One region of the Vagococcus sp. genome, then DNA from elsewhere that is predicted to be linked to it. Evidence: predicted binding sites of a transcription regulator. Region 1 holds the regulator's gene; each other region holds the start of a gene.
What was found. The regulator LexA, encoded in region 1, represses DNA repair genes until DNA is damaged. The targets are predictions, from matches to a motif close to CNAACANNTGTTNG.

Region 1 (3,293 bases):
TGGCACAAATCAACAAGGTGACGTCGTAGACCTAAGTGATAAGGACCACTTCCATCTTTAACACACAGACTAACACTGAATTCATCTGTTTGTTGATCATCCCCCATGGCTCCCATGTCAACAGCAACGTATTCAACGACACGGTCGTCAATATTTGAATTACCTCCATAACCAATTTCTTCATTATTTGAGAAGAAGAAATGAGTCGTTACTGGTAATTCTTGCTGTTTATTTTGGATTAAAAATTGTAAGAGTATAGCAGCTGAAACTTTATCGTCAAGGTGACGAGATTTTAGAAAACCACTAGTCGTAAGTTCAGTTCGTGGATTAAAGCTAATAAAATCACCGACTTGAATACCAAGTTGTTTGGTTTCTTCTGCATTTTTAGTTTTTTCATCCAGACGAATTTCGATGTTTTCTTGATTTCTCTCCGCAGTTCCAGCATCTTTATAGACGTGGACACTTGTTTGATGCATTAAAATTGTTCCGGAAATTTTTTGACCAGATTGAGTTTCAATCGTACAGTATTCTCCTTCAATCGCATTAAAGCGAAAACCGCCAATTAAATCAATTTTTAGTCGTCCATTTGGTTTGATTGCTCTGACCATCGCACCAAGAGTATCAACATGGGCGGTAATAAATCGGTGGTGGTGATCATTTTTCCCGGGAACACTAACGAGCAGTGCTCCTTTATTCGTGAGTTGACTTGTCAGGTTGTGTTCTGCTAGCAAATCTTGAATGAATTCGATGATTTCATAAGTATTACCTGTTGGTGAAGGGATGCTGGTTAATTTTTGGATGAGCTCTATTGTTGTTGGCATAAAAAAACTCCTTTACTTTCATATAAGATAAGAGTAAGGGAGTTTTTAGACTTTAGCAAGAATAAGTTTAATAGGGATGTTTGTGATAGTTTTGAAGGTAAGATTTTTCATCCCAAATCATTAACCAAACAAAAACAAGGGGAATTAAAACAGCAAGTGCAATCTTCCAACCTAAAGAACCTAAAACAATCCCAATTGTTAATACAATTAATAGTAATGCCGTTAACCTAACCATTTGCATAAAAAATTCCTCCTAATAAAATAAATTAATGATTGTTGCGAATGTATGTTCGTTTTTTTATTAAAAAATATAAAGCACGAATGGCTTTATATTTGACTACGATAAAGACTGATTACTTTTCCTAGAATACTAACTTCGTCCAAAATAATAAGTTCCATCGTATCGTTTTCAGGTTGTAATCGGTAATAAGTTTTTTCTTTGAAGAACCGTTTGCAAGTCGCTTCATTTTCATTAGTCATTGCGATAATGATATCTCCATTGTTCGCAGAAGCTTGCTTTCTAACAATCACATGGTCCCCATCAAAAATCCCGGCGTTAATCATACTTTCACCTCGAATAGTAAGCATGAAAAGACTGTTTTCCTCATACTTAAGATGCGGAGGAATAGGAAAGAAGTCTGAAGCATCCTCTACAGCTAAGATAGGCTCTCCAGCAGTGACGACTCCTAATAACGGAATGGTTTTGGGTCTAACGCCAATTAAAGTTAAAGCTTCCTGCGTTAACTCGATGGCACGAGGCTTCGTTGCATCTCTTAAAATTAACCCTTTTTTTTCTAGGCGTGATAAATGACCATGAACAGTCGAGGTTGAAGACAAGTTGACTGCCTCGCCAATTTCTCGAACGGTAGGTGGATATCCTCGATCATTGAGGTGTTGATAAATACAGCTTATTATCTCTAATTGTCTAGAGGTCTGTTTTTTTGTCATAGCTTTCCCTCGCTTATTGTTTCTTTTTATTTATCATAGCATAACCTTGATGATTAATCAAACGTCTGTTCGCCTGGTAAATCAATTGTTTTTTTTAAAAGATTAGGCTATTCTAGTGAGGAAGATAAAATTTAAGGAGGAAATAAAATGTTATCACATGATAAATTAAGTCGCATCAATGAGTTGGCCAAGAAAGCCAAGACAAGTGAAGGTTTAACACTTGCAGAACAGGATGAGCAAAAAAAGTTAAGAGAAGAATATCTTTTTCATTTTAGAAAGGGAATGCGTCATCATATAGAAGGAATGAAAGTAGTTGATGAAGAAGGAACAGACGTGACACCAGAGAAACTAAAACAAATTCAGAAAGATAAAGGAATTCACGATCGCTAAAAAGAAAAAAATTACGATGAAAAGCCTTGCAAAAAGTGATTAAAATGGTTAGAATGTGGATAAAGGTAAAAAAAACCTAAATAATAGGAGGCTTTTGTATGTTCGATAAAACAGATCAATTAGGTGTTAATACTATCCGTACGTTAAGTTTAGATATGATTCAAAAGGCAAATTCTGGTCACCCTGGTTTACCAATGGGCGCAGCTCCAATGGCTTATGCATTGTGGACAAAGCATTTAAAGGTAAATCCAACAACGGGAACTAACTGGGTTGATCGTGACCGCTTTATCCTTTCAGCAGGACATGGTTCAAGTATGTTATATAGCTTGCTACATTTAGCGGGTTATAACCTACCAATGTCTGAATTGAAAAATTTCCGTCAATGGAACAGTTTAACTCCTGGACATCCTGAAGTAGGACATACAGATGGTGTTGAAGCAACAACTGGTCCTTTAGGGCAAGGAATTGCAATGAGTGTCGGTTTTGCGATGGCAGAAGCACATCTTGCAGCCACTTATAACAAAGATAAATTTAAAATTGTTGATCACTATACTTATGCATTATGTGGTGATGGTGATTTGATGGAAGGTATTTCTCAAGAAGCGATTAGTTTAGCAGGACATTTAAAATTAGATAAATTAATCGTTCTCTATGATTCAAATGATATTTCCTTAGATGGCCCGTTAGATAAGTCATTTAGTGAAGATGTTAAAGGACGTTTCGAAGCAACAGGTTGGCAACATCTTTTAATTAAAGATGGTAATGACTTAGTAGCAATTTCTGAAGCAATTGAAACAGCTAAAGCTGAAACAGGCAAACCAACTATTATTGAAATAAAAACAGTGATTGGTTTTGGAGCTCCAAATGAAGGAACGAATAAAGTTCACGGAGCGCCTCTTGGAGCAGAAGGCATCAAGCATGCTAAAGAGGTATATGGTTGGGACTATCCAGACTTTACCGTGCCAGAAGAAGTAGCGCAACGCTTCCATGAAACGATGGTAGCGAAGGGTGAAAATGCAGAAAGTGAATGGAACGCTTTATTTGATGAGTATCAAGTAGCCTATCCTGAATTAGCTGCTCAATTTAAGGCCGCATTTAGTGGTGAAATTGAGGTTGATTTAGAAAGCATTCTTC
Region 2 (3,293 bases), on a different contig from region 1:
CCATGCCCTACTTTCGTGAAGTATTCAGGGCGTAATAAGTCATCTTTTGTAGTTAGTAAGGTTCGATGCTTAAGTTCTTTGATTAAGGTCCCTTCTGCATCGATATCGTACTCATCCAGACCACCTTCATGCTCTTTAGAGAAATACCCAATATAGAGCTTATCGTCGTAATAGGCGATGTAAGAAGCCCGTTTTATATTATCTAACGCAATGTTTTGACTATACTTAATCGGTTGCTTCTGTCTATTAAAATCATAAGCTTCTAGTTCTTCCAGAGTGAAGGCTGCAACGGCAGCTTTTTTATCTTTTGTAATTGAACAAACCCAAATATTTTGATGCTTAGAATCGTAGGCTATTCCTCCAACATGTGGGTTACCTTCTAAAACGACTGTCTTAATAAATTGATGCGTTTTTCTATCCATTACATAAATGACCGAATTATGCTGTTTATCATGGCTATAAGCAGATAATAAGAGATAGTCTTCAGTTAGTGTGATTCCTTGAGGATCCATTGAATAACTAGTACTAACTTTATTTTCTTTATTTAAAGCGAGTGTCCGTGTTTTAATAAGGCCAGGTAAAATATAAGTACCGTCTTCCTTTTCAGTACTACTCTTAAAGTTAGCTGCGTTATAGAGGATGTCATAATTTTCTAAATGTTCTTCTTGTTCTTTAAGAGTGTAAAGTGTCGGGGTGATATTCGTACCATTTTTTATTTTTATCTTTTTCACTTCATCGTTACCGCAACTAACTAAAATAAATGTTGCAGCACATATCAATAGAAGTTTTATTAACCTTTTCATTGGTATACCTCCTTTTATTTTTGTAATTGTCGCCATTTTACTTCTAAGATAATTCTAAAAATAATTAAATAAAGGATGAAAAACAAGCCAATTACTGAATCAGAAAGAGTAAAAGGTATAAAGTAACTTATAAAAAGGACACATAAAGCAATTAATCCGAGGAGTAGTAAGTACTTCCCTCTGAAGCGATTACTAAAAGCTAAATATTGTTTTTTATTTTGTCTAAACAAATAAGTGATATCATTCCAAGGAACATCAGGTGTCCAAATGGCTAAACTACTAATGATCCCAAGTAATGCAATGCTTATTAACATAAAAGTCATGAGAGCACTCCTTAATTTTTACATTTTTTATTCTAATCATTCTTAAGTTTATCATATTATTAGAAATAAAAAAAACAAACCTATATTGACAAATTGGTATAGGCATATTATACTCTATTAAAGCGAACTTATGTTCGTTTTAATAGAAAGGTTGTGTTGTTTTGAGAAATCAAAGTGTTTATAATCGGTTGACTGAAGAATTAACGACTCTTCCTTGGTTCGTTCATGAATATGTTCAATCAAAAAGCATTATCCCCTACTCTATAGTGACATTATATGAATATTCAAAAGAGTATCGTCGTTTTTTCGATTGGTTGTATCGTGAAAAATTAGTCTCTTCTCCCCCACATAAATTAGAAATTATAGATTTAGAAAAACTAAAAAAAGAAGAATTTGATTTATATAAATCACATCTATTACATTCAGTTAAGGTAGGTACTGTTAACGATGGACGTGTTCGTTCTTTTGTGACCATTCAGAGAACATTAACAGCGCTCCGTTCTCTTTTTCGATATTTGGCTGAACAAACAGAAGATAAAAATCAACAACCTTACCTTAGTCAAAATGTCATGATGAAAGTTGAAAATGTTAAAACCGGTAAGACATTGCAGGAACGTTCTAGAGCAATCGAAAAAAAATTATTACTCGATGATGATGCGATTAATTTTTTAAAATTTATTGAAAATGACTACCAAAAATTATTAAAAAGTCATCAAGCATTAGCAGCTTTTAATCGGAATAAAATTAGAGATTTAGCAATCAATGCTTTATTTCTTGGTACGGGGATGCGTTTATCTGAGTTAGTGAATTTACAAATGAGTGACCTTGACTTATATAATATGGAGGTCTCTGTTATTCGAAAAGGTGGTTATCAAGATACTTGTTATATCTCTTCTTTATTTATTGATTATATCAATGACTATATCGAATCGAGGAAAATACTTTATCAACCAGATAATGCTGAAAAAGCTTTATTTTTAACGACCTATCGAGGTGCTGCTAAGCGAATTGATCAGTCAACAGTTGAAAAAATGGTTGCTAAATATAGTACCCATTTTAAAGTACGTTTAACTCCTCATAAATTACGTCATACAGTAGGGACTCAACTATATAAAAATACCAATAGCTTATTAACGGTTTCTCATCAATTAGGTCAGACGGGAACATCTGCAACAGCTATCTATACTCACATTGTTGATAAAGAACAAAGAAATGCAATCAATGACCTGTGGCTTTAAAAAAAGAGCGTTTGAAGTTTAAGTAAGACTTCAAACGCTCTTTTGGTTAGTTAAATTTAATCACTTGATATTTTCTGTCATAAATTGTTTCGTTTTTTTAGATATTTTTTTGGTTTGTTTGTGATGTAAATAGTGGGAACCTTCTAACTCAATAACTTCGCCATATTTTAAGCTTTTAATTTGATCTTGATGGAGCTCTAACCAATTTTTCATTGTGTTATCATTATGGGCAACGAACAATAAAACAGGCATGTTAACAGGATATTTTAACCCTTTTGAATCTGGAAAGCTATGATCTAATTCTTTTAATTCTTCTTTCATATTTTGACTATTGATATTTTTCATTGTTAAAAGTTTTAATTGCTGAAAATCAGGATTTTCTTTAGAAGTACCCAAACTTTTAATCGGGTTTAAATTAATAATGGTTCGAAAAACACCTGCTTGTTTTAAAAAGTCTAAAAAGCGTAAGTCTACCCCTGGCCACGGTTGTTCAGGTGTGCTCGAATCAATCCCAATGAAACCTGTCATTTCATCGGCATATTTTTGAGCATAATTAACCCCATATAATCCAGTAATAGAATGTCCCATCACTGTATATTTTTTTATATTTAATTGTTCTACAACGGCGTGAATTTCTTCAACGATGTTACTAACTGTCCGCTCGCGTTTTGTTTGAGTGCTCAAACCATAGCCGAAGGGTTCAATTGTAATGACGCGATAGTCTTTAGCTAAATTTTTGATTAGAGGTTTAAAATCTAAATATGGAGATGCAGTTCCTTGCCCTGGTAATAAGATAATTGTTTCTTCACCTTTACCTTCAATTACGACATTGATTTTCCCGTCAAAAACATCTATTTTTTCTCCATAGTGCACAATTTCTTTTTCTTCTTTTTTTAAGCTGATTCTATCAATAATGGTAGTTGCTGCAA
Region 3 (3,293 bases), on a different contig from region 1:
AAGCACCCATTGGATCCCAAGGGTCTAATAAAGTTACTTCATTTTGAGCAACAATCTCTTGTAATTCAGGTGATAGATATTTTTTATTGATGACAATTTGATAAGTGTATTCGTTTAGCCAATCATCGCTCATGACAAAATAGCCTTTTGTGCCAACTTTTTCGCCCCAGCTATTTTCTACTTTCCACTTAGTTGGTTGGCCATCAACGAGATTCACGCCAGTTAAAACCATAGCGTGAGTCATTAGACTTTCACCATAATCCAAACGTTCTGCTTTAGTCATTGAAAAATCAATATCTAAGACTTGATTGACTGCGTAAGCATTCGTAGCCATAATACCAGAATCACGAATAGAGGATTGTCCGACATCACAACCGTACCATACTGACTCGTCTGCTTTAAGTTGTGCGATTGCTAACTCTTTAAATGTTTTGATATCAACATTTAAGTGACAGACTTCTTTTCCACCAATCACATTTCCTAACATTTCAACTGTGTACAATTGATTATAAGGTTTATCAGCGGTAGGTGCGTTGATAATACTAATATATTCATCTAAATTTTGCCCAACAAACTCTTGATAGAATTTTTGAGGTGTTAAATTTTGATGAGCATGAAATTTTTCATCATTATCACGATATGAAAAATCAAATGTTTCAGGTGGAGTTCTTAAAGTCATAGAAAGCAATTGGTAAATATCACTTAGCATTTTATTTTTAGTGATTTGAATCGTTGTTTCATCGGTTTGGTCAGCAACAAGTTGACGCAAAGTAACCGCATCTTTTCTTAGTTTTTTATTTAAATAGGTATTTAGTTCACGACTCATTGAACTATTGAATGATTCCGGCATCACACTTTTAGGAACGATACCATATTTTTGGATGATAGCGACTAACATGTCCCATTGACCACCATCTTGTTGCGGTGTTTGTAATAGAAAAGCGACTTTACGACTGGTGAGTGGTTCGTTCGCTGTTTTTAAAATATTTTCATAAAAATAGTTCGCTTTTTCAAATTTATCCCAGAAGAAAGTGAAGTTTTGAGATAATTCAAAATTTTTAATATTAAATTCATGTTGGATTGAATGACGAAATGTATTGAGGGCCGCGAACATCCAACAACGTCCACTTTGTTTTTGGTTAGCTACTTTACCTGTTTCTAGGTCGATTGAAAAAACAGGTGTATTCTCAATCACTGCCGTTTGGTTTGCAGAAGCTGCTAAAATACCAGTTTTCATGACAGCATGCTGTGTATTTAAATGGTTTTGACTTGTTTTAAATTGCTCATCAAATTGTTTGATTTGTTCAAATGAAATACTTTTACTCATAGATAACAACCTTTCTAAATTTTAATGATACTCTCATTGTACTCTTTTTTTAGAAAAATTAAAGTTAAATCATAGAATTGCTATTAAAAAGCGTAATAACTTATGATGGCGAAAATATGTTCGCTATGATAAAATAAAGACATTAATCTGAGAGGGCAAGGAGTGGTACGATTGATAGAAAAAGATAATTCACGTGTCTTTGAGTTGGTATCAAAATATGAACCAGCCGGAGATCAGCCAGAAGCAATTAAACAATTAGTGAATAATATTGAAAAGCATGAAAAAGCTCAAATTTTATTAGGTGTTACAGGCTCTGGTAAGACATTTACAATGTCAAATGTGATAAAAGAAGTTAATAAGCCGACATTAATTATTGCACATAATAAAACATTAGCTGGTCAACTGTATAGTGAATTTAAAGAGTTCTTTCCCAACAATGCCGTGGAATACTTTGTTAGTTATTATGATTACTATCAACCGGAAGCTTATGTTCCGTCAAGTGATACCTATATTGAAAAAGATGCCAGTGTCAATGATGAAATAGACAAATTGCGACATTCAGCTACCAGTTCGTTACTTGAACGTAATGACGTGATTGTGGTGGCCTCTGTATCTTGTATTTACGGTTTGGGTGATCCAAAAGAATATCAAGACCAAGTGTTGTCGTTAAGAGAAGGTATGGAAATAAGTCGAGAAGAACTTTTACGTAAATTAGTCGATATTCAATTTGATCGGAATGATATTGATTTTCAACGTGGACGATTTCGTGTTCGTGGTGATGTGATTGAAATATTTCCAGCTTCAAGGGATGAGCATGCACTACGTGTTGAATTTTTTGGCGATGAAATAGACCGAATTCGAGAAGTTGAAGCTTTGACAGGAGAAGTAATTGCAGATCGTGAACATGTCGCTATATTTCCTGCAACTCACTTTGTAACGAATGATGATCAGATGGAAGATTCAATCCAAAAAATCCAAAAAGAATTGGCAGAGCGCTTAAAAGAATTAAGAGAAAACGAACAATTGTTGGAAGCGCAACGTTTAGAACAACGAACCAATTATGATATCGAAATGATGCGAGAAATGGGGTATTGTTCAGGAATTGAGAATTATTCCCGTCATATGGATGGTCGTTCTCCGGGTGACTCACCTTATACTTTAATTGATTTTTTTCCTGATGAATTTCTTATAATGGTAGATGAATCTCATGTAACCATGCCACAAATAAGAGGGATGTATAATGGCGATAAAGCACGTAAGCAGATGCTAGTTGATTATGGCTTTCGATTGCCGAGCGCTTTAGATAATCGCCCGTTACGATTGGAAGAGTTCGAAGCTCATGTTAATCAAATTCTTTATGTTTCAGCAACCCCTGGTCCTTATGAGCTTGAGCAAACCCCTGAGGTTATCGAGCAAATTATTCGTCCGACCGGATTACTTGATCCAACGATTGAAGTGAGACCAATTATGGGGCAAATTGATGATTTGGTTGGAGAAATTAATTTACGAACAGACCGCAATGAACGTGTTTTCATCACAACGTTAACCAAAAAAATGTCTGAAGATTTGACGGATTATTTTAAAGAACTTGGCTTAAAGGTGAAGTATTTACATAGTGATATTAAAACACTAGAGCGAACTGAAATTATCCGTGATTTAAGGTTAGGTGTTTTTGACGTTTTGATTGGAATTAATTTATTACGGGAAGGACTCGATGTTCCTGAAGTTTCATTAGTTGCTATTTTGGATGCGGATAAAGAAGGTTTCTTAAGAAGTGAACGTTCGCTTGTCCAATCCATTGGTCGGGCGGCTCGAAACTCAGAAGGTAAAGTCATTATGTATGCGGATAAAATGACGGATTCGATGCAACGAGCAATTAATGAAACGCAACGTCGTCGTGAAATTCAAGCGGCATATAACGAAGAACATGGTATTGTTCCTCAAACTATTATTAAAGATATTCGAG

Region 2: xerS (tyrosine recombinase XerS) is a predicted target of LexA. The motif match lies at 1,250-1,263, and genes of this name have one in related genera.
Region 3: uvrB (excinuclease ABC subunit UvrB) is a predicted target of LexA. The motif match lies at 1,437-1,450, and genes of this name have one in related genera.

The regions. Positions count from the first base shown of each region.
Region 1 covers NZ_JBQEIL010000004.1:122,327-125,619, forward strand. The annotation lists gene ACTJFD_RS05465 (M42 family metallopeptidase) at 1-821, opposite strand, end outside; gene ACTJFD_RS05470 (hypothetical protein) at 889-1,062, opposite strand; gene lexA (transcriptional repressor LexA) at 1,149-1,769, opposite strand; gene ACTJFD_RS05480 (DUF896 family protein) at 1,917-2,159, shown strand; gene tkt (transketolase) at 2,258-3,293, shown strand, end outside.
Region 2 covers NZ_JBQEIL010000006.1:60,108-63,400, forward strand. The annotation lists gene ACTJFD_RS07355 (YncE family protein) at 1-803, opposite strand, end outside; gene ACTJFD_RS07360 (hypothetical protein) at 818-1,126, opposite strand; gene xerS (tyrosine recombinase XerS) at 1,288-2,364, shown strand; gene ACTJFD_RS07370 (alpha/beta fold hydrolase) at 2,425-3,293, opposite strand, start outside.
Region 3 covers NZ_JBQEIL010000011.1:32,217-35,509, forward strand. The annotation lists gene ACTJFD_RS10115 (C1 family peptidase) at 1-1,327, opposite strand, end outside; gene uvrB (excinuclease ABC subunit UvrB) at 1,499-3,293, shown strand, end outside.